Linked DNA regions of Azotobacter salinestris. The protein of the gene in region 3 interacts with the protein of the main gene of each other region in a pairwise test. Links are inferred from orthologs where the notes say so. Each region holds a gene or a part of one and is shown on either strand. Other genes may lie near its edges. The genes, in order: GCU53_RS00485, cheA and GCU53_RS13040.

The links.
Region 1: the proteins of GCU53_RS13040 (region 3) and GCU53_RS00485 interact in binary tests that used the Escherichia coli proteins (3 or more experiments, as listed by UniProt). The link is inferred for Azotobacter salinestris from one-to-one orthologs.
Region 2: the proteins of GCU53_RS13040 (region 3) and cheA interact in binary tests that used the Escherichia coli proteins (3 or more experiments, as listed by UniProt). The link is inferred for Azotobacter salinestris from one-to-one orthologs.

What each region holds. Positions count from the first base shown.
Region 1 is NZ_CP045302.1:42,712-53,572, reverse strand. Bases 7,863-10,861 are described here. They hold GCU53_RS00485 (chemotaxis protein CheW), read right to left. Parts: upstream 9,613-10,861; coding sequence 9,112-9,612; downstream 7,863-9,111. Other genes in these bases: cheA (chemotaxis protein CheA), read right to left, coding at 9,609-10,861; GCU53_RS00490 (methyl-accepting chemotaxis protein), read right to left, coding at 7,863-8,943. Also shown: GCU53_RS00515 (methyl-accepting chemotaxis protein), read right to left, coding at 1-1,140; GCU53_RS00510 (protein-glutamate methylesterase/protein-glutamine glutaminase), read right to left, coding at 1,668-2,729; GCU53_RS00505 (CheR family methyltransferase), read right to left, coding at 2,832-3,695; GCU53_RS00500 (methyl-accepting chemotaxis protein), read right to left, coding at 3,692-5,401; GCU53_RS00495 (methyl-accepting chemotaxis protein), read right to left, coding at 5,467-7,251; more of GCU53_RS00490, read right to left, coding at 7,303-7,862. UniProt on the Escherichia coli protein: Involved in the transmission of sensory signals from the chemoreceptors to the flagellar motors. It physically bridges CheA to the MCPs (methyl-accepting chemotaxis proteins) to allow regulated phosphotransfer to CheY and CheB.
Region 2 is NZ_CP045302.1:39,239-44,384, reverse strand. The notes cover bases 1-2,949. They hold cheA (chemotaxis protein CheA), read right to left. Parts: upstream 2,581-2,949; coding sequence 421-2,580; downstream 1-420. Other genes in these bases: motB (flagellar motor protein MotB), read right to left, coding at 2,608-2,949; GCU53_RS00485 (chemotaxis protein CheW), read right to left, coding at 1-424. In the rest of the region: more of motB, read right to left, coding at 2,950-3,558; flagellar motor stator protein MotA, read right to left, coding at 3,555-4,430; flagellar transcriptional regulator FlhC, read right to left, coding at 4,589-5,146. UniProt on the Escherichia coli protein: Involved in the transmission of sensory signals from the chemoreceptors to the flagellar motors. CheA is autophosphorylated; it can transfer its phosphate group to either CheB or CheY.
Region 3 is NZ_CP045302.1:2,779,520-2,790,351, reverse strand. The notes cover bases 3,045-6,014. They hold GCU53_RS13040 (methyl-accepting chemotaxis protein), read left to right. Parts: upstream 3,045-3,662; coding sequence 3,663-5,366; downstream 5,367-6,014. Other genes in these bases: GCU53_RS13035 (CsbD family protein), read right to left, coding at 5,778-6,014; GCU53_RS13045 (bifunctional diguanylate cyclase/phosphodiesterase), read left to right, coding at 3,045-3,539. In the rest of the region: lipid A hydroxylase LpxO, read right to left, coding at 1-863; GCU53_RS13050 (phosphoesterase), read left to right, coding at 993-1,613; more of GCU53_RS13045, read left to right, coding at 1,734-3,044; more of GCU53_RS13035, read right to left, coding at 6,015-6,734; GCU53_RS13030 (IS5 family transposase), read right to left, coding at 7,221-8,201; GCU53_RS13025 (hypothetical protein), read left to right, coding at 8,351-8,509; GCU53_RS13020 (glutathionylspermidine synthase family protein), read right to left, coding at 8,605-9,762; GCU53_RS13015 (DUF1190 domain-containing protein), read right to left, coding at 9,772-10,461; GCU53_RS13010 (DUF350 domain-containing protein), read right to left, coding at 10,482-10,832. UniProt on the Escherichia coli protein: Receptor for the attractant L-aspartate and related amino and dicarboxylic acids. Tar also mediates taxis to the attractant maltose via an interaction with the periplasmic maltose binding protein. Tar mediates taxis away from the repellents cobalt and nickel.

The DNA.
Region 1 (10,861 bases), 2.7 Mb from region 3 along the record:
GTTGGTCTGGAAGGCGATCGAGTCGATCACCCCGACGATCTTGGCGATCTGTTGCGAGCTGTCGCTGATCTCGCGCATCGTCTCCACCACCCGGCCGACCACTTCGCGGCCCTGCCCGGCGGTGCCCGAGGCGTCGTTGGCCAGCGCGCTGGCCTGGCGGGCGTTGTCGGCGTTCTGCTTCACCGTCGCAGTCAGCTCCTCCATGCTCGCCGCGGTTTCCTCCAGCGAGGCGGCCTGCTGCTCGGTGCGCGAGGACAGGTCGGCGTTGCCGCTGGCGATCTGCTGCGCGCCGACCAGGATCGAGCCGCTGCCGGCACGCACGCTGCCGACGATGCGCACTAGGCTTTCCTGCATTTCGCGCAGCGCGCCCAGCAACTGGCCGATCTCGTTGCGCGAAGTGACGGAGATCGCCTGCGAGAGATCCGCCCGGGCCAGGCGCTGCACATGGCCCACCGCCTCGTGCACCGGGCGGACCACGAAGCCCATCAGCATCGCCCTCAGGGCCAGCATCAGCAGCAGAGCGATGGTCAGGGAAATGCCGCCGATGAAGGCGAAGGTGGTGAGGCTCGAGTAGTAGTCGGACATCTGCCGCGCACCATGGGCCTCGAGATAGGCCATGGTGTCCGCCAGGTCCTTGGCGATCTGCGGACCGCGCTTGAACATCATGTCGTCTTCGAGCTGGTCGTAGGTTTCGGTGTCGAGCTTCGACCAGGCCTGCAACTGGCGATCGAGGGTGCCAAGCGATTCGGCCAGACTCGCTGCGGCCTTTTCCAGCAGCTTGCGCCCATCCTCCCTGGAGAACGGCGGCATGGCCTGGAAGTCCGCCAGCGTCTTGCCGGCCAGGGTGATCAGTTCATGAAGTTCGGCCTGCTGCTTCTGGCGCTCCGCGAGAGCGACCTGGCCGACCAGACTCATCTTGCCGTAGGCCTCCAGACGCGCGAAGGCTTTCAGGCGCAGCATGTCGGCCTGACGCAACAGGTCGATCCGGGTCGCAGTCCGCGTTCGGTCCTCGAGCGCCTGATCGCCTATCCTGGTACCTCCATACCCCAGCCCCGCAACGACGGCCAGCAACAACGCAAAACAGCCAAGGGTGGTGGTCACCACCGCCCTTATGCTCAGACTACGCAAGAAACCCAACATCAAGAAATCTCCTTAGCGGCTGCCGGTACAGCCTTCGAATCGGGCTCACTCCCCCGGGTGGGGGGCGAATGCCTTCTTAAAATTTCGCTTTCAAGCGATACCTCTCATCGGCGGCGGGATCGTCTCCCGCGACCTGGCCGACACGCGTACGCACCGGCCTGAAGAGCCATGACCGGAACCTGTTCCGGCAAAATCCATCCACGCCCGCCTGAGCGGGCGTCGTGGTCAAAATTCCTCCCACTGCTCCTCGGCAGTGGCCACTACCGGCTTGCCATGCTCCCTCTCCCGCAGCGGCTCCGGCACCGCTCCCTCCGGACGCCACGCCCGCCCGGCCGGCCGGCCGACGAGGCCATCGATGCCTTCCGTACCAGCGGTGCGCTTTGCTGCCTCACCTCATCCATCCGCGCGACTCTTCGCTCTGCCCGTGCGAGGCCGCCGAGATCCCGGCGAAATGCCGGTCCCGCTGCACCGGGCAAGCTGCCTCCTGCGCATGAAACGCTCCTCGAACAGGTCCGGGCGGGCGCAGGTCAGACCCGCTGCGCCCGCCCGGAGGCGGCCACCTGCTTGAGAATCCGCTCGGCCATGTGCTCGAGCGACACCACCTCGCATGCCCCGCCGAGGGCGATGCCCTCCCGCGGCATGCCGAACACGACACAGCTGGCCTCGTCCTGGGCGAAGGTGAAGGCGCCGGCCTGACGCATCTCCAGCAACCCGCGCGCGCCATCCTTGCCCATCCCGGTGAGCAGCATGCCGATGGCGTTGCGGCCGGCGTTTTCCGCCGCGGAGCGGAACAGCACATCCACCGACGGGCGATGGCGGTTGACCGGCTCGCCATCGTCCAGCCGCGCGACGTAGTTGGCGCCGCTGCGCGCCAGCTTGAGGTGGGCGGTGCCCGGCGCGATGTAGGCATGCCCGGGCAGGATGCGCTCGCCGTCCTCGGCCTCCTTGACGGCGATGTTGCACAGGCGGTCCAGGCGCTCGGCGAACGAGCGGGTGAAGCCGCCCGGCATGTGCTGGGCGATGAGGATGGCCGGACTGTTGGCCGGCAGCGGCTCGAGCACGGCGCGGATCGCCTCGGTGCCGCCAGTGGAGGCGCCGATGATCACCAGCTTTTCGCTGGAGAGGATCGGGGCCTGCAGCGCCTTCGGCCGTGGAGCGCTGCCCGAAGGCGCCTGGCGCGGACGCGAGCGGGCGGCGGCGCGGATCTTCTCGGCGATCAGTTCGCTGTAGTCGAGCATGCCGTGGCGAATGCCCATCTGCGGCTTGGCGATGAAGTCCAGGGCGCCCAGCTCCAGGGCGCGCAGGGTCACCTCCGAGCCGGCCTGGGTCAGCGACGACACCATCAGCACCGGCATGGGCCGCAGACGCATCAGCCGCTCGAGGAAATCCAGGCCGTCCATGCGCGGCATCTCGACGTCGAGGGTCAGAACATCCGGATTGTGCAGCTTGATCAGGTCGCGGGCGACCAGGGGATCGGCGGCGACGGCCACCACCTCCATGTCCGGTTGCGAGTTGATGATTTCGCTCAAGAGGTCGCGTATCAGCGCCGAATCGTCGACGCACAATACTCGGATCTTGGGACTGCCCATGACGGATCTCCTTTTCAACGGCCCTGCCCGGCGCCGGCTGCCCGGCAAAGGACAGGCCCGGCCGTCAGGCCTGCTTGTTCTGGGTATATCGGTTGATTGACGTCAAACTTTAGGCTTGTGAGCGAGGGTGTAGACGGTGTGCCCACGCAGCTTGAAGTCGTCGCAGAGGTAGGTGAAGTTTTCCGAATGGCCGGTGAACAGCAGGCCATCTTCCTTGAGGTAGGAGACGAAGCGTTTGAGGATGCGCGTCTGACTCGGCTTGTCGAAGTAGATCATGATGTTCCGGCAGAAGATCGCGTCGAACGGGCCGGTCAGGTCCCAGCGCGGTGCGTGCAGGTTGAGCTGCCGGAAGTCGATCATGTTCATCAGTTCCGGGCGTACCCGGGCCAGTCCTTCCCGCCCGCCGCTGCCCTTGAGGAAGAAGCGCTTGACGCGCTGCTCGTCGAGCTCGAGGACCTGCTTGAGCGGATACACGCCGGTCCGCGCCTTGGCCAGCGCGTCGCTGTCGATGTCGCTGGCGACGATCCGCGCCTGGCTGGCCTGCTGCGGCCCGAGCGCCTCGATCAGGGTCATCGCGATCGAGTACGGCTCCTCGCCGGTGGAAGCCGCGGCGCACCAGATGCGCACCGGGTCGCGGCGGCCGGCCACATGCTCGGCGAGCAGCGGGAAATGGTGCGGCTCGCGGAAGAAGGCCGTCAGGTTGGTGGTCAGCGCATTGGTGAAGGCTTCCCACTCCCGTGCCGCGGGCTGTCGGGCCAGACGCTCCAGATACTCCGAGAAGTGGCTGATGCCGTGCAGGCGCAGGCGCTTGGCCAGACGGCCGTAGACCATTTCACGCTTGTTGGCGGCCAGGACGATCCCGGCACGCTGATAGATCAGCTGACAGATGCGTTCGAAGTCCGCATCGGTCAGTACCAGATCGCGTCCCAGCGGATCGCTCAGGGACGGTAATTCGGGGTTGCTCAAGATCTGCTTCTCTCCCGGCTCTCGGCTATCCGTCGCTTGCCGTGCCGCTCTTCGCTCTCATGCCCGCGCCCGGTCGACGGCTCCGGACGGGGCACCCCTTCCCCGGAGGACGTACCGCCCCCGGTCACGCGGAATACGGAAATCGCGCGCTGCACCTGGATCGCCTGGGTTTCCAGATGGGTGGCCTGCTGCGCCACCGACTCCACCAGGCGAGCGTTGTGCTGGGTCACCTCGTCCATCTGCGCGACGGCCTGACTGGCCTGGGCGATACCGCTGTTCTGCTCGGCAGAGGCTGCGGCGATCTCCTCCATGATGTCGTTGACCCGGGCGACCGCCGCCACCACGCCTTCGATGGTCTGCTCGGCCCGGCGCACCAGGCGCTCGCCCTGCATGATCTGCTGCGAGGAGTTGTCGATGAGGGTGCGGATTTCCCGGGAGGCCTCCGCCGAACGGCTGGCCAGGTTGCGCACCTCGCCGGCCACCACCGCGAAGCCGCGGCCCTGCTCGCCGGCACGCGCCGCCTCCACCGAGGCGTTCAGCGCCAGGATGTTGGTCTGGAAGGCGATCGAGTCGATCACGTTGATGATTTCGGTCATCTTGTGCGAGGTGGTGGTGATGGTTCCCATGGTATCCACCACCTGCCCCATCACCTGGCCGCTCTCGCGCACGGCCCCGGCCGCCTCCTCGGCCAGCCGGCTGGCTTGGCGGGCGTTGGCGGAGTTCTGCTCCACGGTGACGGTGAGTTGCTCCATGCCGGCCGCGGTCTGCTGCAGCGAGGCCGCCTGCTGCTCGGTGCGCGCATGCAGGTCCAGATTGTCCCTGGCGATCACCTGAGCGGAGTTGGTGAAGGTGTCGACGCTGCCGCTCACATCCGCCGAAATGCTCACCAGGCTCTTGCGCATGGTTTCCAGCATCCGCGTCATCTGGCCCATTTCGCCATTGCCGTAGTCGCCTATGCGCACCATGAGGTTGCCGGCGGCCAGCTGGGAGATGAAGGCGATGGCGGCCTGCAGCGGGCGATCCAGCGTGCGGACGGTCGTGCGCGCCAGCAGGATCAGCCAGAGCATCCCCGCGGCGACCAGCCCCAGCTGGATCTGCAGCAGCGTCTCCGCCAGGTCCTTGTCCCCGCTCTGCAGACCGAAGTAGCCGAGCATGCCGCTGGCCAGCAGCAGCATTCCGCCGGTCGAGACGATCAGCTCCAGTTGCATGGACAGGGAACCCAGCTGCAGGCGCTCGAGCAGACCGCGCCAGCCGCGGCGCACCAGCTTGCCGCGGATCAGGCCGAGATGCTTGCCGCGCCCTTCGCGGATGCTGCGGTAGGCCTGCTCGGCGACCTCCGCCTCCTTGCGCAAGGCCCTGGTGCGCACCGAGGTGTAACCGACCAGCCGTTCGCCTTCGTAATAGGGCGTGACGTTGGCCCGGACCCAGTAATGATCGCCGTTCTTGCGGCGGTTCTTGACGATGCCGTTCCAGCTCAGGCCCTTGCCGACCGTTTCCCACAGGTTGGCGAAGGCGATGGCCGGCATGTCCGGATGCCGGACCAGGTTGTGCGGGGCGCCCATCAGTTCCTCATGGCTGAACCCGCTGATCTTGATGAAAGCCGGATTGGCATAGGTGATCCGTCCCTGGAGGTCCGTTCGCGAAATCAGGAAATCGTCTTCCTGCAGTTCGTACTCGCGCTGGGTCACGGGCCGATTGTTGCGCATGCGAAATTTCCCCCGTACAACGAAGCGATGGGCGGTTCGTAGCCGCCCATTCGTGGTGTGTTTCTTTAGAAGGTCTGCCAGTCGTCGTCGGACCCGGAGGAGCTCCGGCCCGACCGCGAGGCCAGCGGCGGCTCCCGCCGCGCCAGCTCGCGCTCGGCACTCTCGTATTGGCGTTGCGCCCAGGACCCGTCTATTCCCCGGGATGGCGAAGAATCCGTCTCGTAGTTCGCGTCGATGCGGAAGCCGTCCACGGCCTCGCGCAGGCGGCGGGCCTCGCCGACCAACTCATCTGCCGCCTGGTTGGTCTCCTTGACCAGGTTGGCGTTCTGCTGGGTCACGGCGTCCATTTCCAGCACCGCCTTGTCGACCAGGGCGATGCCGTTGCTCTGCTCGCGGGAGGCGGCGGAGATCTCGTCCATGATGTCGGCCACCTTCTGCACCGACTCGACGATTTCCTGCATGGCGCTGCCGGCCTGGGCGACCAGCTTGCTGCCGGCATCCACCTGGTCGACCGAGGCGGTGATCAGGTCGCGGATCTCCTTCGAGGCCTGCGCACTGCGGCTGGCCAGGTTGCGTACCTCGCCGGCCACCACCGCGAAGCCGCGGCCCTGCTCGCCGGCCCGTGCCGCCTCCACCGAGGCGTTCAGCGCCAGGATGTTGGTCTGGAAGGCGATCGAATCGATCAGCTTGATGATTTCCGCCACCTTGTGCGAACTCTCGCTGATCCCGCCCATGGTGCTGACCACCTGGGCGACCAGGTCACCGCCTCGCTTGGCCACTTCGGCGGCGCTGTCGGCCAGGGCGTTGGCCTGATGGGCGTTGTCGGCGTTCTGGCTGACCGTGGAGGTCAGTTGCTCCATGCTGGAGGCGGTGTTCTCAAGCGAGGCGGACTGCTGCACCGTGCGGGTCGAGAGGCTGCGGCTGCCTTCGGCGATCGCCTGGGCCCCTTCGTGGATCAGGTGACTGCTGTGGCGCACGGTGCCCACGGTCTGCGCCAGGCGCTGCTGGATGTCGGCCAGGGCGGCGAACAACTGGCCGATCTCGTTGGTGCTGTGCACTTCGATGCGGCCGGCCAGATCGCCGGAGGCGATCTGCTCGCAGTGCTCCACCACCCGCTGCAGCGGCCGGATCACGTTGGCCGTGACCCCCCACAGCACGATGGCGACGGTCAACACGGAGACGAACAGGGCCGCATAGATGGCCCACTCGATCGCCGCCTCGATCCAGGTGAAGCCGGCCTGCGGCATCGCTCCGCCGCTGGCCAGCGCCTGGCCCAGCCTCTCCAGATCAAGCAGGAAAGGGGCGCCGTGCATCCTGGCCGATTGGCCGTGGTGGCCGGCAACCACCGGATTGCGCCGGACCAGCTCCTGCAGCTGCGGGCGCAGGCCGTTGTCGAGCAGGCTGGCGAAGCGCTTCTGCAGCGCCTGAACCTGTGCTTCATGTTCGACGGCATGCGGCAGGGCGAGGAACGCCTCGAAGGCTGCCTGCAGGCCTTTCAGGCGCTCGTCCAGGGCGACCTTGTCCACCTGATGGCTCGGCGGCACGTCCTGCGCATCGCCGGACTGCGCCGGGGCGCTCACCTGCCCGCGCTGTACCGCCTGCTCCAGGCGGGCCTGCTCGTCGCCCAGCGCCTGCAGCAGCTCCTGCAGCCGGAAGGCGACGGCCTGCAAACCGACGACCTGCTGCAGCTCCTGCTGCTGCCGGCCGAACTCGACCAACTGGCTCTGGCTGCGCTCGGCGTAGTGCACGGAATAGAGGCCCAGCGCACTCAGGCTCACCACCACCGTGCTGAAAAACGCCAGTACCAGCATCCAGCTGAGACGTACCGTCATGTTGTCCAGTAGTTTCAACTCATTCTTCCTTTGCGGTCTGCCCACATTGCGGGTGTTTCATCCAGACGATCAGCTCCAGGCCGGCTCGGCCTGCGCATCGTCCTGTTGGTGATACGGGCGTTTGCCGGCGGGCCGCCCCCGGCCGCGCGCGTCGCCATGGGAGCCCTCGATGACGAAGCGCACCACGTGCCGGTTGAGCTGGACACTCTCGCGGGTCAGGCGCTGCGCAGCCTGGGCGCTGTCCTGAACCATGCCGGCGTTGCGCTGGGTCATCTGGTCCATCTGCGCCACGGCCAGGTTGACCTGCTCGATGCCGCTGCTCTGCTCCACGGAGGCGGAGGAAATCTCGCCGATCAGCGTGTTGAGCTGGCCGATATCGGCGACCATGTCGCGGATCAGCTCGCCGGTCCGGCGTACCTGCTGGTTGCCCGCCTGCACCTGGCTGCCGGCACCGTCGATCAAGCCCTTGATCTCGCGCGCCGCCTCGGCGCTGCGGCTGGCCAGCTGGCGCACCTCGCCGGCCACCACGGCGAAGCCGCGGCCCTGCTCGCCGGCGCGGGCCGCCTCCACCGAGGCGTTCAGCGCGAGGATGTTGGTCTGGAAGGCGATCGAATCGATGGTGTCGACGATGCCCGACATCCGATCGGCGCTGACCTGGATGGCCGCCATGATGTCCACCACCGACTGCATGGCTTCGCCGCCCTTGTGCGCACTCGCCGCACAATTCTCCGCCAGGCTGCTCGCCCGGCCGGCGTGTTCGGCGTTCTGCCGCACGGTGGCGGTCAGTTGCTCCATGGTCGAGGCCGTCTCGGCCAGGGCTGCCGCCTGCTGCTCGGTACGTGCCGCCAGCTCGGCGTTGCCGGCACCGATCGCCTCGGCCTCGGCCTCGACCTGGCGGGCGCTGTCGCCGATGTCGCCGATGACGCTGGCGAGGGCTTCGCGCATGCGGTTCATGTGCGCCAGCACGCTGTCGCTGTCGCCGGGACGCAACACCGGCCTCTGGGTGAGGTCGCCGTCGGCGATATGGCTCACCACCTCGACCGCATGGCGCGGATCGGCGCCGAGATCGCGCATCAGGTCGCGGATGACCCAGCCCATCAGCAGCGAAAGTGCGGCGCCGGCGAGCAACAAGCCGATCACCGACTGCATCAGGCGCTGGATGAACATCTCGTTGATATCGGCAATGTAGATGCCGCTGCCGACATACCAGCCCCAGGGTTCGAAGGTACGGATCAGCGAGCGCTTGTTCTCCAGCTCGCTGGTGCCGTTGTGGCGCCAGGCGTAGTCGAAGTAGGCGTGCCCCTGCCCCTGGTCCGCCGCCCTGGCGAACTCGACGAACAGGTTGCGCCCGTCGGCGTCCTTGAAGTCCGCCAGCGGAGTGCCCGTCTCGATGGTCGGATGGGCGATGTTGCGCGTGTCGGCATCGAACACGAAGAAATACCCGCGCCCACCGTCGTAGCGCATGCTCTTGATCAGCGCAACCGCCCGGGCCTGGCCTTCCTCGCGGCTCACCACTCCACGCTCGACCTGCGTGGCGACATCTCCCAGCACCGAGAGCGCAATATCGACCTGGCTCTCGACCTTGGCCCTGCGCTCATCGAACGTCATGCCGCGCATGATCCAGACTTCCACGACCATCAGCGCCAGCATCGCCAGCCAGGCGGCTGCCAGGGTTCCCCAGAGTTTCTGACGCATTGTCAGACTGCCCATTCATCTCTCCTTGCACTGCATTCTTATGGTTATCGAGTCCCGGGACGCTGCCGCCAGCCCTACCGCCAAGGGGGCCTTTTCCGCTCTATCGGCAAGCGACAGCCGGACTTGAGATGAGGCCGGCGCCAAGCTGCGCCACCGGCACTCCGAGCCTGGGGAGGCCCAACATCAAGCCACGGTCTTCTCCACCAGGGCCATTTCCTCGCTGGTCAGCAGCTTGTCGATGTCGACCAGCACCAGCATGCGCTCGCCGATGCTCGCCAGCCCGCAGAGGTAATCGGAGGACAGCGACAGGCTGAACTCGGGCGCCGGCTTGATCTGGTCGGGGGACAGGCTGATCACGTCGGACACGCCGTCGACCACCACGCCGACGATGCGTCCCTCGACGTTGACCACGATGACCACCGTCTGCCCGCCGTACTCGATGCGCTCGAGGTGAAACTTGATGCGCAGGTCGACGATGGGCACGATCACACCGCGCAGGTTGGTCACCCCCTTGATGAAGTCCGGGGTGTTGGCGATCCGCGTGACGTTCTCGTAGCTGCGGATTTCCTGGGCCTTGAGGATATCGATGGCGTATTCCTCGCTGCCCAGCGAGAACACCAGAAATTCGCGGGTATGGGTGTCGGCGATGGCCGCCGCCAGATCGGCTTGCTTGAGGGAAGTCATGACAGCATCAGCTCCTGTTCGGTCGCAGCCGCACGTTCCTGACGGGCGGCGCTCTGTCTGCGGTTGAGGCGTTGCAAATCGGCGATGTCGAGAATCAGCGAGACGCTGCCATCGCCGAGGATGGTCGCGGCGGAGACGCCCGGCACCTTGCGGTAATTGGTTTCCAGGTTCTTCACCACCACCTGCTGCTGGCCGACCAGTTCGTCCACCAGCAGGGCGCAGCGGGTGCCCTCGCCCTGCACGATCACGACGATGCATTCGCTCGGCCGGGTGCGTGCGCCGGGAATGCCGAAGACCTGGTGCAGCGGCAGCAGCGGCAGGTACTCGTCGCGCACCTTGAGCAGCTGGTCGGTGCCGGCCATCGCGTAGATGTCCTCGCTGCGCGGCTGCAGGGATTCGATCACGGCGTTCAGCGGCAGGATGAAGATCTCCTCGCCGGCCCGGATCGACATGCCGTCGAGGATCGCCAGGGTCAGCGGCAGCACGATGCGGGTGGTGGTGCCCTGGCCTTGGCGCGACAGGATCTGCACGTGTCCGCCGAGCGACTGGATGTTGCGCTTGACCACATCCATGCCGACACCGCGTCCGGAAACGTCGCTGACCACCTCGGCGGTGGAGAAGCCGGGCGCGAAGATCAGTTGCCAGACCTCGTCGTCGCTCATGCTGTCGGAAACCGCCAGGCCGTTGCTGCGCGCCTTGGCCAGCAGCTTGTCGCGGTTGAGGCCGGCGCCGTCGTCGATGACGTCGATCAGGATGTTGCCGCCCTGGTGCTGCGCCGACAGGGTCAGGCGCCCGGTGCGCGGCTTGCCGGCGGCCTCGCGCACCTCGGGCGACTCGATGCCGTGATCGAGGCTGTTGCGCACCAGGTGGTTCAGCGGGTCGACGATGCGCTCCACCAGGCTCTTGTCCAGCTCGGTGGACTTGCCCACGGTGACCAGCTCGACCTCCTTGCCCAGCTTGGCCGCCAGGTCGTGGACCTGGCGCGGGAAGCGGCTGAACACGAAATCCATCGGCACCATGCGAATGGACATCACCGCTTCCTGCAGGTCGCGGGCATTGCGCTGCAGGAGGGCGATGCCGTTGACCAGCTCGCTGTGCATGGCGCCGTCCAGCCGGCCGAGCATCTGGTCGAGCATCGACTGGGTGATGACCAGCTCGCCCACCAGGTTGATGATCTGGTCGACCTTGGCCACCGGCACGCGCAGGGAGGTGGATTCGCCGTTGTTATTGTTGTTGGCCGGTGCCTTGC
Region 2 (5,146 bases), 2.7 Mb from region 3 along the record:
GCTCGCCGATGCTCGCCAGCCCGCAGAGGTAATCGGAGGACAGCGACAGGCTGAACTCGGGCGCCGGCTTGATCTGGTCGGGGGACAGGCTGATCACGTCGGACACGCCGTCGACCACCACGCCGACGATGCGTCCCTCGACGTTGACCACGATGACCACCGTCTGCCCGCCGTACTCGATGCGCTCGAGGTGAAACTTGATGCGCAGGTCGACGATGGGCACGATCACACCGCGCAGGTTGGTCACCCCCTTGATGAAGTCCGGGGTGTTGGCGATCCGCGTGACGTTCTCGTAGCTGCGGATTTCCTGGGCCTTGAGGATATCGATGGCGTATTCCTCGCTGCCCAGCGAGAACACCAGAAATTCGCGGGTATGGGTGTCGGCGATGGCCGCCGCCAGATCGGCTTGCTTGAGGGAAGTCATGACAGCATCAGCTCCTGTTCGGTCGCAGCCGCACGTTCCTGACGGGCGGCGCTCTGTCTGCGGTTGAGGCGTTGCAAATCGGCGATGTCGAGAATCAGCGAGACGCTGCCATCGCCGAGGATGGTCGCGGCGGAGACGCCCGGCACCTTGCGGTAATTGGTTTCCAGGTTCTTCACCACCACCTGCTGCTGGCCGACCAGTTCGTCCACCAGCAGGGCGCAGCGGGTGCCCTCGCCCTGCACGATCACGACGATGCATTCGCTCGGCCGGGTGCGTGCGCCGGGAATGCCGAAGACCTGGTGCAGCGGCAGCAGCGGCAGGTACTCGTCGCGCACCTTGAGCAGCTGGTCGGTGCCGGCCATCGCGTAGATGTCCTCGCTGCGCGGCTGCAGGGATTCGATCACGGCGTTCAGCGGCAGGATGAAGATCTCCTCGCCGGCCCGGATCGACATGCCGTCGAGGATCGCCAGGGTCAGCGGCAGCACGATGCGGGTGGTGGTGCCCTGGCCTTGGCGCGACAGGATCTGCACGTGTCCGCCGAGCGACTGGATGTTGCGCTTGACCACATCCATGCCGACACCGCGTCCGGAAACGTCGCTGACCACCTCGGCGGTGGAGAAGCCGGGCGCGAAGATCAGTTGCCAGACCTCGTCGTCGCTCATGCTGTCGGAAACCGCCAGGCCGTTGCTGCGCGCCTTGGCCAGCAGCTTGTCGCGGTTGAGGCCGGCGCCGTCGTCGATGACGTCGATCAGGATGTTGCCGCCCTGGTGCTGCGCCGACAGGGTCAGGCGCCCGGTGCGCGGCTTGCCGGCGGCCTCGCGCACCTCGGGCGACTCGATGCCGTGATCGAGGCTGTTGCGCACCAGGTGGTTCAGCGGGTCGACGATGCGCTCCACCAGGCTCTTGTCCAGCTCGGTGGACTTGCCCACGGTGACCAGCTCGACCTCCTTGCCCAGCTTGGCCGCCAGGTCGTGGACCTGGCGCGGGAAGCGGCTGAACACGAAATCCATCGGCACCATGCGAATGGACATCACCGCTTCCTGCAGGTCGCGGGCATTGCGCTGCAGGAGGGCGATGCCGTTGACCAGCTCGCTGTGCATGGCGCCGTCCAGCCGGCCGAGCATCTGGTCGAGCATCGACTGGGTGATGACCAGCTCGCCCACCAGGTTGATGATCTGGTCGACCTTGGCCACCGGCACGCGCAGGGAGGTGGATTCGCCGTTGTTATTGTTGTTGGCCGGTGCCTTGCCGGAGGCCACCGGGGGTGACGAAGCGGCAGCAGGCGCCGGGGCGGCCACGGGTGCAGGCGGAGCCGCGACCACCGCGGGCACTGTCTTCCTCTCCTCGGCAGGCAGGACCGTCGGCATGGGCTCGTGCGGCGGCGCCTCGGCCTGCGCGGCAGCGCCAGCCGCCTTCGACGGCGCGGCGGGAGCCGCGAGCGCCTGGATCTCCAGCTGCTCGGGCTCGACCACGAAGCAGAGCACGGCCTCGATGTCGTCGGCGCTTTCGCCGGTGGCCAGCTCCACCTCGTAGCGCTGAACGTCGCCGCTCTGGCCGAGGATGCTGCCGAAATGCTTGAGCTCCTCGATCAGCAGCTCGCGGTCCTTCTCGGCGACGCCGAGCAGAACCACGCGCAGGCGCTCCGTCCCCTCTTCGCCCACAGGCGCCTCTGCCGCTTCCGGCTCGGGCGAGGGCGCCGGCTCGGCGACCGGGCTCGGGGCCGGCACCGGTGCCGGGGCGTGCCCGGCCACCTCCGGCCCCTGCTTGCCGAGCTCCTCCAGGGCCATCTGCTGCAGGGTTTGACAGATACGCGCGAATGCCTCGGGGTCAGGTTCGCTGCCGTTGCGATAGGCGGCTAGCTGGTCTTGCAGCATGTCCTTGGTTTCCAGGAAGGTGTCGACGATATCGCGCCGCAGCTTCAGCTCGCCGCGGCGCAGGTGGTCGAGGATGTTCTCGAAGATGTGGGTAGTCCGTTGCAGGACGTCGAAGCCGAAGGTGCCGGCACCGCCCTTGATGGAGTGGGCGGCACGGAAGATGGCGTTGAGCTGCTCGGGATCGGGGGACTCGATGTCCAGCTCGAGCAGATGACGTTCCATATCTTCCAGCAGTTCTGCAGCCTCCTCGAAGAAGGTGTCGTAGAAGTCGGTGATATCCATGCAAGCACCCTGGCTTATGGTGGTTGGTTAAGGCCTGGCGGCCGGTCGCGCGGGGCCGTTGGCGGTCGCCGGGCCGGCGCTGTCCCGGGATGCGCCCTCCGTTGCCGGCCGGTTGCCGCCATCCCCGCTCGACAGGGGGCCGTATTCCCGCTGATCGAGAATCGAGTCGGCGAAGCGGCTGTCCAGCACGATCACCGCAATGCGCCGGTTGGCCGCATCGTTCGGTGCGGCACCCTCGAAGGGAATCCGGTCGGACATCCCCGAGGTGCGCAGCAGTTTTTCCGGGGCCAGACCGCCGCCGATCAGCTCGCGGCGCGAGGCATTGGCGCGATCGGCCGACAGCTCCCAGTTGCTGTAGCCCGCCTCACCGCCGGCATAGGGCAGACTGTCGGTGTGTCCGGTGATCTGGATGCGGTTCGGCAGCTCGTTGAGCATCGGCGCCAGGGTGCGCAGCAGGGTGCGCATGTAGGGAGCCACCTTGGCACTGCCGATCTCGAACATCGGTCGCTGCTCGGTATCCACCAGCTGGATGCGCAGCCCTTCGGGAGTGAGGTCGACGAGAATCTGGTCCCTGAGGTCCTTGAGCAGCGGGTCGATATTGATCGCCGCCTCCAGACGCTCCTCCAGCTCCCGCAGGCGCTTGCGCTCGAGCTCGTCGATGCGGCGCTGCTCCTGGCGCAGGTCGATGCGCGCGCGCTCGCCCTCGGCGAAGGTCGGGTCCGGTCCGCCACCGGGAATCACGCTCTGGCTGGCGCCATCGCGGTCGCCGCCGGCCATCGCCACCAGCAGCGGCGTACGGAAGTATTCGGCGACCGCGATACGGTGCTCGTCACTGGCGCTGGCAAGCGTCCAGAGCACCAGGAACAAGGCCATCAGGGCGGTCATGAAGTCGGCGAAGGCGATCTTCCAGGCGCCGCCGTGGTGACCGTGTCCGCCCTTCTTCTTGCGGCGGATGATGATGACGGGACGGTCACTCATGCACTGCCGGCTCCGGAGCTCTTGCTGTTGCGCACATGCTCCTCGAGCTCGCTGGCGGAGGGGCGTTCGGCGCTGTGCAGCGCCTTGCGGCCGAACTCCACGGCCACCTGCGGGGCATAGCCGTTGAGGCTGGCGAGCAGGGTGACGCGCATGCATTGGAGCATCTTCACCGCCTCGCCCACCTGGCGGTCGATCCGGCTGGCGGCCGGTGCGACGCACCCGTAGGCGAGCAGGATGCCGAGGAAGGTGCCGACCAGCGCGTGGGCGATCATCAGGCCCATCTCGTCGGGACCGACATCGGCCATGCTCAGCGCCTTCACCACACCCATCACCGCGGCGACGATGCCGAAGGCCGGCAGGGCATCGCTGACCTTGGTCAGCGCATCCACCGGCAGGTGCGCCTCGTGCTCGAACTCCTCGATCTCGTGGACCATCAGCTCGTCGAGCTCATGGGCGGCCATGTTGCCGCTGATCATCAGCCTCAGGTAGTCGGTGAGGAAGGTGATGATCATCGGGTCCTGGACGACCTTGGGGTATTCGCTGAACAGCGCGCTCTCGGCCGGGTTCTCGATTTCCTTCTCGATGGCCAGCATGCCCTCGCGCCGGGCCTTGCTCAGCAGGTTGTAGAACAGCGACATCAGCTCCAGGTAGAGCGCCTTGTCGTAGCTGTTGGTGCGCCGCATGCGCGAGAAGGCCCCCAGGGTGGCCTTGATGATCTTGCCGTTATTGGCGGCGATGAAGGCGCCGACTGCGGCGCCGCCGATGATCAGCAGCTCGAGCGGCTGGAACAGCGGCCCCAGGCTGCCGCCGGACAGCGCATAGCCACCGAATACCGAGAGCATGACAACAATGAGACCCAGAGCGATCAGCACAGGCGAGTCCTTCCAGAGAGAAGCAGTATCCGGGATATCGGCAGGAAGGAATAAGGCTTGAGGGCTTTTCGGAAAACTTTGCCGACCCCGGTGACAGGGAGGTCGGCAGAGCCGGAAAGCTTGAACGAAGGAGATGGAGGAAGGGCCGCCTCCCCGGCTCAACCCTTGGCGCAGAACCCCGGCAGCAGCGTGTCGTCGGCCGCCATCATCTGCAGCTCGATCTCCCGCCGCTTGCGCGTCTTGCCGGCACGCGAAGGCGGCTGGCAGATACCGCAGACGAAATCCCGGGTCGGCGCGTGGGCATGGGCCACGAACTCCCCGCCACAGCAGGTGCAGCGGATCATCTCGAGCATTTCGCTCTCGAAGAAGCGCACCAGCGTCCAGGCCCGGGTCAGCCCGAGGACGAATTCGGCCTCGTCCAGCTGCACCTGCTCAAGATAGAGCCGGAAGGCCTTGACGAACGCCTCCATCCGCTCACAGCCGCAATGCTCCCGCAGGCTGCGATAGATCCCGTAGAACAGCGAGGAATGGATGTTCGGCAACCAGGTCACGAACCAGTCGGTGGAAAAGGGCAGCATGCCCTTGGGCGGCGACACGCCCCGCAACTCCTTGTACAGGCGGATCAGGCGCCCCCGGCTGAGATCGGTTTCGGTTTCCAGCACCTGCAGGCGGGCACCCAGCTCGATCAGCTCGATGGCCAGCTGCACCTGCATCAT
Region 3 (10,832 bases):
GTGCCCCACTTCAGCGTGTAGTAGAGGTTGCGGCTACGCTTCTTCAATGCCTTGCCCTGCAGACGCAGCCAGTACAGGTACTTGAAGGCCCGGTTGACCCCGCCGGTCTTGTCGCCGGCGTCGTTGGGCGAGCTGGCGGCGGCCATCACGGTGCGGCTGAACCAGCGGTTCAGCGCGGTCGCCCAGGCGTATTTCAGAGGACGCTCCATGTCGCAGAAGAAGATCAGGCGATCCTTGTCGGTGGTGTTCTCCACATGGTGGATGTAGGTCTCGTCGAACACCACCGCCTCGCCGTCCTTCCAGGCATAGCTCTGCCCGTCGACGCTGATGAAGCAGCCCGGATCGTTGGGGGTGGACAGGCCCAGGTGGTAGCGCAGCGAACCGGCGTAGGGGTCGCGGTGGCGCACCAGCTTGGAGTGCGCCGGCATCACGGTGAACATCGCCGCCTTGACCGAGCCGACCTCCTGCAGCAGCGCGATGGTCTTCGGGCACAGCTTGCTGGCCGAGGGATGGCTGTCGCCGTACCACTTCAGGTAGAAGCGCTTCCAGCCGCTCTTGAAGAAGGAGTTGAAGCCGGCATCGTTGTAGGTGTCGGAGCGCTTGATCTCGCCGGCCTGAAACAGCGCCTGCGCCTCCTCGCGGATGGTTTCCCAGTTGTCCTGGAAGCGCTTCATCTCGGGGAAGTCGTCGGGGGACAGGTAGGGCTTGTTGGGGACGCTGGAGGTCAGGTACAGGAGGGTGTTCAGCGGTGCCAGGAAGCTCGAATGATCGGTGAGCTGGCGGGTGAGCTTGTGACGGACCCGGCCGCGCAGATGCACATAGCCGACGGAAAAGACCAGGACTGCAAGGATGAGGTATTTCACGGCACTTAGGATCATGACTGGAAAAAGAAGAGAACCCATGCTACGCCGGACGGCACCGAGATGCCATCAGCCAGGCAGCCATGCGCCTGTGCCGGCCGGTCACCGACGCTGCCCGGACGCGGAAGCGGCATGCTGCCCGAGGGGCTGACCCGCTACTCCGACCTGTCGGTCATGCTGCCCGCCGCCGCGGTGATCGCCCTCTGGCTGCTGGCGGCCAGATCCCCGCGGGCGCTGGGCGCCTGGCTGGCCACCCTGCTCGCCTGCTACCTGCCGGTCGCCCTGAGCAAGCTCGCCTTCAAGGGCTGGGGTCTCGGCATCCGCTGGCTGGATATCACGGTCATCAGTGGCCAGGCGATGAACGCGACCCTGATGCTGGTGGTCCTGGGCAGCCTGCTGGCCCGCCAGATCCGCTCCGCCTGGCGCTGGCCGGCCGCCCTGGCGGCCCTGGCCGTGGCCTGGTGGTACGGCCTGTTCCAGGTCGCCGCCGCCTCGCACCCGCGCTCCGAAGCCATCGCCGGCTGCCTGCTCGGCATGGCCGGCGCCCTGCTCTTTTTGCGCCATCTCGAACGGCTCGCGCTGCGGCGCATCCCGGCCGGCGTCCTGATCCTCGGCCTGCTCGCCATCGGTACTGCCACCCAGGCGCCGAGGCTGCCGATCGAGGCCTGGCTGGATCGCCTGGCGCTGTCCCTGTCCGGCCGGTCGATGGCCCTCGCCCCGTCCGACTGGCGCGATCCCGGACCGACGCCCTGAGCGGACGGAACGCTTTTCGGCGTATCTGGCACGCACGTCATACAACCGTCATGGATTTGTCGTGCAATAGCCGCGTATCGAAATCATGGCAATTTGCCTTACCCCAGCGGGGGTCCCTCCATGACCGTCACCGAGCAGCTGAGCGCCCTGGACCTGATCCTTGCCCGCGGCACCCTGAATACCCTGTTCCAGCCCATCCTCAGCCTCTCCGAACAGTGCGTCCACGGCTACGAGGCGCTCAGCCGCGGCCCCTCCAACAGCCCGCTGCACGCGCCCGTGCCGCTGTTCGGCGCCGCCCGCCACGCCGGCCGCCTCAGCGAACTCGAAGCCCTGTGCCGCAAGAACGCCTGCCGGCGCTTCCACGAACTCGACCTGGATGGCCGGCTGTTCCTCAACGTCTCGCCGGAGGTGCTGCTGGAACCGGAGCGGCGCACCGGGCACACCCTGGAGCTGCTCAACGCGCTGGGCATCCCGCCGCACAAGGTGGTGATCGAGCTGACCGAGCAGACCCCCATCGAGGACTTCGCCCTGCTCGACACAGCGCTGTGCTACTACCGCGCCATGGGCTTCTCCATCGCCCTCGACGACCTCGGCGCCGGCTACGCCAGCCTGCGCCTGTGGTCCGAGCTGCGCCCGGACTACGTGAAGATCGACCGCCACTTCATCGACGGCATCGACCGCGATCCGCTCAAGCGCGAATTCGTCGACTCCATCCTGCGCATGGCGCGGGCCTCCCAGGCGCGGATCATCGCCGAGGGCATCGAGCGCCCGGAGGAGCTGGCCACCCTGGTCGAGATGGGCGTCGACCTGCTGCAGGGCTACCTGTTCGCCCGGCCCGAAGAGCGCCCGGCCAGACAGGTCCGCGCCTGCCTGCCGCAGCCCAGGCCGTCCAGCGCGCTGCTCGCCGAGGAGGACGCCGGCCTCGCCGCGCTGCTCACCGAGCAGCCGGGGGTGGCCGACAGCACGCCGGTCGCCGAAGTCCTCGAGCTGTTCCGCCGCCAGGCCTCGCTGAACCTGCTGGCGGTCCTCGATGCCGGGCAGCGGCCGGTCGGTGTGGTACACCGCCACGCGCTCTCCGATGCCCTGCTCAAGCCCTTCGGCCCCGAGCTGTTCGCGCGCAAGGCGATCGAGCGGCTGATGAGCGAGGACTTCCTCGCCGTCGACCAGAGCCATTCCCTGCAGCAGGTCAGCCGCCTGCTGACCGGCCGCGCCCGCCAGCGCATCGAGGAAGACTTCGTGATTACCCAGGACGGCCGCTACCGGGGCATCGGCCGGGCCATCGACGTGCTCAGGCTGATCACCGAACAGAAGCTGCAGCAGGCCCGCCACGCCAACCCGCTGACCCTGCTGCCGGGCAACGTGCCGATCCAGCAGTGCCTGACCCGCCTGCTGCAGAACTCGCGCGAGGCGCTGGTCTGCTACGTGGATATCGACCACTTCAAGCCATTCAACGACTGCTACGGCTACGCCAAGGGCGACGAGGTGCTGCTCGACCTGGCCCAGTGCCTGAGCAACCAGATCGACCCGCAGTGCGACTTCCTCGGCCACATCGGCGGCGACGACTTCCTGCTGGTGCTGACCTCCCCCGACTGGCGGCAGCGCCTGACCCGCCTGCAGGAGGCATTCCCGGCGCACTGCCGGCGCCACTACAAGCGCGAGCACCTGGAGGCCGGCCACTTCGGCAGCCACGACCGCCAGGGCCAGCAGCGCGCGTTCCCGCTGCTCAGCCTGTCGCTGGGCGCCGTCCACCTGTTTCCCGAAGCCTGCGCGCACCTGGACGCCGCGCAGCTCGCCGAGCTGGCCTCGCAGGCCAAGCAGCAGGCCAAGGCCCTGCCCGGCAACAGCCTGCGGGTGGTCGACACCCGCCGGCTGGCGCGGCGGGGAGAAGCGGTCGGCCAGGCGCGGGGGCCCGAAGGCCCGACCTGATACCGCGGTGCGCTTCAGGGCACATGCGAGCGAGCCTGGTCCCGGCCCGAGCCGGACCGACCGGGCGATTCGAGGCGGCGCCGGCCCGAGCCGGCGCTGCGCACCAGTCTTACGGAGAGTTCCATGCAGGGTTTTCTACGCAGTCTGAGCATCAGAGCCATCGTCACCACCACCCTGGCCTGTTTCGCGCTCCTGCTCGGCATCGTCGCCGCGCTGGGCTACACCGGCACCACCATGGCCAACCAGGCCCTCGAGGAGCGCACGCGGACCACCACGCGCATCGACCTGCTGCGCCAGATCGACACGCTGCGCCTGAAGGTCTTCGCCCACCTGGAGGCCTACGGCAAGATGAGTTCCGTCGGCCTGGTCGGCATGGTCGAGCGGCAGAAGCAGGAGGACGAGCTCAAGCAGCTGCTCGGCCAGGCCGGCCAGTCCCTGGCGGACTTCAAGGCCATGCCGCCCGCCTCCCGGGAAGACGTGCGCCAGTTGCTGGAAAGGGTGGCCGCCGATCTGGACGAATCCCTGGCGGCGCTCGACAAGCAGCTGCTGGCCTGGAAGGAGGACGACACCGCCGCCTTCGACCAGCTCGAGGACGACATGATCTTCAAGCGCGGCCCGCAGGTCGCCCAGGACCTGGCGGAAGCCATGACCTCCCTCGAAACCCATGGCGCACGGCAGCTGGACGACTATCACGCGAGCCTCCGGGATTTCGCCATCGTCGGCACTATCGCCCTGGCCGTCGCCCTGCTGCTGATGCTGGCCCTGCGGGCGATGCTGATGGGCTTCGTGGTCCGCCCGGTGCACGAGGCGGTGGGCCATGTGCAGCGCCTGGCCCAGGCGGATCTCTCGCAGGCGATCCCGGTCACCTCGCGCAACGAGATCGGCCAGTTGCTGGGCGCGCTGCGCGAGATGCAGGAAAGCCTGGTGCGCATCGTCGGCAGCGTGCGCGCCGGCAGCGGCTCGATCCTGGTCGGCGCGCAGCAGATCGCCAGCGGCAACGCCGACCTGTCCTCGCGCACCGAGCAGCAGGCGGCCTCGCTGGAGGAAACCGCGGCGAGCATGGAGGAGCTGACCGCCACGGTGAGGCAGAACGCCGACAACGCCCGCCAGGCCAGCGCGCTGGCCAACGACGCGTCGGGCACCGCCGGGCAGGGCCGCGCAGTGGTCGGCCGGGTGGTGGAGACCATGCGCGAGATCAGCGACAGCTCGCAGCAGATCGCCAAGATCGTCGGGGTGATCGACTCGATCGCCTTCCAGACCAACATCCTCGCCCTGAATGCCTCGGTGGAGGCGGCACGCGCCGGCGAGCAGGGTCGCGGCTTCGCGGTGGTGGCCGGCGAGGTGCGCAACCTGGCCGGGCGTTCGGCGGAGGCGGCGCGGGAGATCAAGGCGCTGATCGAGGCCTCCACCCAGCGGGTCGGCGACGGCGCGCAGCTGGCCGAGCAGGCCGGCCGGACCATGGAGGAGGTGGTGCGTTCGGTGCACCGGGTGACCGACATCATCGACGAGATCTCGGCGGCCTCGCACGAGCAGAGCGAGGGGATCGCCCAGGTGAACACGGCGGTCGCGCAGATGGACGAGGTGACCCAGCAGAACGCGGCGCTGGTGCAGGAGGCCTCGGCGGCCTCGGCCTCGCTGGCCGGGCAGGCGCGGCAGCTGGAGGAGGCGGTGGCGGTGTTCCAGCTGGGCGCGGAGCCGCCACGCGCAGCGCCACAGGAAATTCGGGAGCGAAACGACGCGGCGCACCAGCAGCGCCGGCCGGAGCTGGCTAAAAAACGCGCCAGGCCCGCGCCGATCGTTGCCGAGGAGCAGTGGGAAGCCTTCTGACCGCCACGACGCGCGGGAGCGTTTCCTTTCTTCAGCGCCCGTGTTCGTCATCCCCCTCTCCTTCCCGCGAGAGGGGTTCCCACTTCACAGACCTTCTGGAAACCCGCCTGCAAGCAACCGGCGCTGATCTACCTTGAGTCGATGCGTTCAGGGATGCGGCCTTCGGCAACGGGCCGCCAGCCGCGTGCGGTGTGCCGTTCCGGCCGCGCCGCCCAGAGGACGGGGCAACTCTTCCGAACAGGCTGAAAGGCTGGAGGTGCCACGAACCCGCTATTTCTTGTTCGCCACGCCAGGGCCAGCAAGAAAGGTTATCCTGCCTTATCCGACCACTACAAAAACAACGCGATCAGGATGATGAGCGGGATCGGAACACCGAGGAGCCACAGCAGTATCGAGCGCATCGTTATTCTCCTAATTACGAATGGGTGGAGTGGTGGAAGCGACATAGGCCGTTTCAGAGGGACGCGTCAGGTCATCGTGGTAAACCACGGCATCCCGTTGGCGCCCGCCGAAGGTTGCGGCGAAGCTGGCGAAGAAGGCGCCGCATAGCAGCACAACGAACATCCAGAGCGAGGTCCAGGCGGCAATGGTAGCCGCGGTGTCGACGGCTTTTTTCGCGGCGACTTTGGCGTCCTCCACCGCTTGGCGGGTTTGTGCATAGACCTGATCGACCCGTTGCTCGGCTTCTGCCTGGCTGAGGCCGGTGCGTTGAGAAATCAGTTGTGCCAGATAGGCACGGTCTTGGCCGGTCATTTGCCCGCCGCTGCTCAAGCTTTTGGCAAAAATGCGCACCACAACGGTATGAGCGGCAGCGTCATCGCTAACGGGGCGATCGCTGCGGAACAGGCTATCGACGAAATAACCATAATCCTGGCTGCTAGTATCACGCGCCATGCTGCCTGCCGCCTGGGTCGCCGCAGTGGCGGCACCCGATGCGACGGTGGCGCCGGCTTGTACGCCGCTACTCACAATATGGCTCACCGTGCCGACCAAAAGGGCGGCCGTCACCAGTGTGGCCACTGCCCAGGCAAGGAAGCCATGCGCCGTATCGCGAAAATACACCTCGTCGCCGTGCATGTTCGCCCATTTCACCCGTAGACGACCGGCGATGTAGCCGCCCAACCCAGAAGCAAGAATCTGGGTAAGCGCGAGCCAGATAATGGTCGAGACGCCTATTCCTTCAGCGCTCATGCCCCGGCCTACCCATGGCGACGCGACCGAAAATCCGAGGCCCGCGCCCAGCAACGTCAGGATCAGTGACAGTGCGGCTGCCCCCGCTGCGCCAGCCAGTATGGCGCCCCAGGAAACGCCGGAAGCCGAGGTGGACTGCTGTAAGGCTGCGGGGGAATCGACGGGTAAGTTAGCCATAAGGAATATTCCTTATTTGGAAGGAGGAGTTGAACTTTTTCATGCTAGATTACATTCAGCAGGCCATACCCCATCTTTCGATGAAATGCACAAGGTAAATATATTCAGTGTAAATATGTTCAGCATTGGCGCTGATCAGTAACACCATGAGCCGAAGCGACATGGTCAGCGCCTTTTTCATGCTAGGAGGTGAAGACCTCGCCGATGAATACTTCAATGACGGCCATGAAAGTGGGCATGCTGGGTTTTGCAACTTTGCAAGAGAACTGCCGGGCCATAGGTGTCATGCCGGCATTGAATAAATGCCGAAATCATGGCTCATGGTCATTATCGCCTGAGGATGGTCTGAAGTAGTCATGTATTTCTGGCTGACTTCAGCCCCCCGCCGACTTTGAAAGCGGAGAATCGATCAAAAACGATCAGATCACCCGCTCGTTTCTGCGTTTTTTAGCTGCCGCGAGCACGTCGCAGCAACCGTTTCCCGCATTACAGGCGCACCTCTCCTGCATTCGCCAGTAAATATCGGCGCGCCATCCACAGATTCGACAAGGCGAACAGCGTCACCAACTGTGACGTGTTTTTGGCCAATCCCCGGAAGCGCACCTTGGTGTAGCCAAACTGGCGCTTGATCACGCGGAACGGATGTTCGACCTTGGCTCGTACCTGGGCCTTGGCCTTCTCGATCTTGCGGATCGCTTTGTATAAGGCGCTACGCTTGCCATGCTTCTTGTAGGTACTGCGCCGGGCCGCGACCTGCCAGATGACCTGCCGACCTTCATGCTCGGGGCGCTTCTCTACGCCGGTATAGCCCGCATCGGCACTCACTACGTTTTCCTCGCCATGCAGCAGTTGGTCGACTTGGGTGACATCTGCCACGTTGGCTGCCGTGACCACCACGCTGTGCACCAGACCCGACTCAGCGTCGGCACCAATGTGAGCTTTTGCGCCGAAGTAGTACTGGTTGCCCTTCTTCGTCGAGTGCATTTCCGGGTCGCGCTTGCCGTCCTTGTTCTTCGTCGAGCTCGGCGCATGGATCAGGGTGGCGTCGACAATGGTGCCCTGGCGCAGCGACAGTCCGCGCTCGCCCAGATAGCCGTTGATCACCTCCAGTATTCCCCCGGCCAGTTCGTGCTTCTCCAGCAGGCGACGGAAGTTGAGGAGGGTCGTTTCGTCCGGGATGCGCTCCAGGCTCAGGCCGGCGAACTGGCGCAGGAGAGTGGTTTCGTACAGCGCTTCCTCCATCGCCGGATCGCTGTAGCCGAACCAGTTCTGCATCAGGTGCACGCGCAGCATGGCTGCCAGCGGGTAGGCGGGCCGACCGCCTTCGCCCTTGGGATAGTAGGGCTCGATCAGGGCGATCAGCCCCTGCCACGGCACCACCTGGTCCATCTCGAGCAGGAAGCGCTCGCGGCGGGTCTGCTTGCGCTTGCCGGCATACTCGGCATCGGCGAAGGACAGTTGCTTCATCGGGAAACTCGGACAAGGGAGCGGGTGTATTTCACCAGAATCGGGAAGTCTTTTTCAGGATTTCCCTGAGTACTTGAAAGCCAAGCATTCGATTGCAAGGGCATTTCGATTTACTTCAATTGTTCCGGGCTCCGAAAATGATAATAAGAATGGAAAAGATCAATGGCGAAACCGGCTGCACAGTCTGGTTGAATCAATACCAGGTGCATTTCCCAAACCAGATCAAAGCGGAGGTGTTCATCGCGCAGTTACAGGCGCGATTGCAGGCCCCGCATCATCTCCCTGCACACAGGGCAACAAGGCGATGAATCCAGCGTAACCGTGCTGTGACGCTATCCGGCCACTTCGGTTCGGGCACCTGTTACCACTGGACGCCGCACTGCAGGCCTGCGGCGCCGGGCCTTCAGTCGAGGATGACGTGCGGCAGGAAGCGGCTGGAATCGCGGGTGATCGGGCCGTCGTCCTCGCGGATGCCCATGCCCGCGGCGTTGTCGCCGATCACCCAGGAGCCGATCAGGGTGTAGCCGCCGGCGAAGCGCGGCAGCGGCGCGCAGGCCTGCAGGATGTAGGGCGCGTCGGTGTAGGGACCATCGACCCGGAAGGTCTCGCCCGCCGCCGTGCACAGCTCCACGTTGGCCCCCTCGCGGGAGAAGAAGGGCTTGCGCACCCAGCCTTTGGGCACCGGCTTCGCGGCATCCGTGTCCAGATGGCAGGGCAGCAGGTTCGGATGGCCTTCGTGGAACTCCCAGAGCAGCGGCAGGATGCCCTTGTTGGAGAGCACCGCCTTCCAGGGCGGCTCGAAGAACTGCGTGTCGCAATCGGCCAGCGCCGCGCCGAACGGCTCGTGGAAGACGAACTCCCAGGGATGCAGCTTGAACAGGTGGGGAATCCAGCGCTCCTCCAGGTCGACGAAGCGGCCGGCAGCGTTCAGGCCGATGTCCTCGAGGTCGATGTGCCGGGTCGCGATGCCCACCTGCTCGGCGATCCCGCGCAGGTAGTCGGTGGTGCCGCGGTCCTCGGCCGAGCCGCGGATCGAGGCGAAGTAGAAGGGCCGGCGGATGCCCAGCTCGGAGAGCGCCTGGCGCAGCTGGTCCTCGATGCTGTTGAACTGGTCGGCGTGGCGCGGCAGCCTGCCGAGGGCCATGCACTCCTCCAGCCAGCCCCACTGGAAGGCGGCGCTCTCGTAGAGGCTGGTCGGGGTATCGTAGTTCAGCTCGAGCAGCCTGGCCGGCCCGCGCCCGTCGTAGGAGAAGTCCATGCGCCCGTAGAGGTGCGGATGGCCCTCGACCCAGGAGGTGCGGATCAGCTCGTGGAACGCCGGCGGGATCGCCAGGCGCGCGAGCAGCTCCTCGCTGTGCACCACCCGGTCGACCAGATCCATGCACATCGCGTGCAGCTCGTTGGTCGGCGCCTCGATGTCCTGCTCGACCTGGGCGAGGCTGAAGCGGTAGTAGGCGCGCTCGTCCCAGTAGGCCTCGCCGTCGATGGTGTGGAAGTGGAAGCCGAGCCGTTCGGCGGTTCGCCGCCAGTCCGGCCGTTCGTCGATCGCGATTCTCTGCATGAGGCCTCCTCAGCCGCCGACGCTGCTGCTGCCGCCCCAGCCGCTGCGCGCGCTGGACTGGCTGCCGAAGCCGCCGCGCGAGGTGGCCGCGGAAGTCGAGATCGGCTTGCCGGTGGAGCGGCTGTAGCCCTGGCCGTAGCGGCTCTGCTGCGAGTTCGGGAAGGTCGCACCCTGCTCGATGCGCCGGCCCAGGGTCGAGCTGGAGAAGGCGCCGCGGCCGTCGCGGTAGCGGTACACCGGCTCGCTGTAATAGCGCCCGCCGCCGACGCCGCTCATCAGGTTGCCGATCAGCATGCCCATCAGCAGGCCGTCCAGGGAGCCGCCCGAGGCGGCCGCCTGGGCGCGGGCGCTGTCCATCTGCTTCTGGGTGACGGCGCCGCTGGCGGTCAGCTCGAAGCCGCCCGGCTGCGGCACGTAGCGGCCGGCGGAATCGGTCTGGCAGTAGCCGGGCACGAAGTCGGCCTCGCAGTCGGCCTGGCGCTCGTACACCGGCGCGATGCGCCGGTGCTCGGCCAGCGCGGCCATGTAGGCGTCGGAGCAGACGTCGACCGGAAACTGCTGGTTCACGCATTCCTGCACCGACTGGAAGCGGAACTTCTGCTCGAGGTTGTAGAGGTTCTGCCGCCCGTCGTCGCAGCCGGCGATCGCCAGGCTGATCGAGGTGGCCAGGGACAGTTGGACGTAACTGCTGCGCTTCATCGGGGCCTCCCGTCGGCCGCTCAGTTCGGGGTCATGCAGGCCGCGTTGAGCAGGCCGACGCCGACCGCCACCGCCGCCACGTAGATGCCGGCGGCGATCTCGCCCTTCTGGATGCGCGCCGCCAGGTCGCGCAGCGCCAGATGGACGGCGAAGAAGGCCAGCAGCTGGACGACGGCGGCGATCAGCGCCCAGACCACGAAGTCGAGCAGGCCGACAGAATAGGCGATCACGTTGCTGGCCGGGAGGGCGAAGCCGATGACCGCCCCGGCCAGGGCGATCGCCGCCGCCACGTTGCCCTCGCGGATCAGGCTGAACTCGCGGTGCGGGGTGAGCCGCGTGTAGACCAGCTGGAAGAGCACGAAGAGGACCGC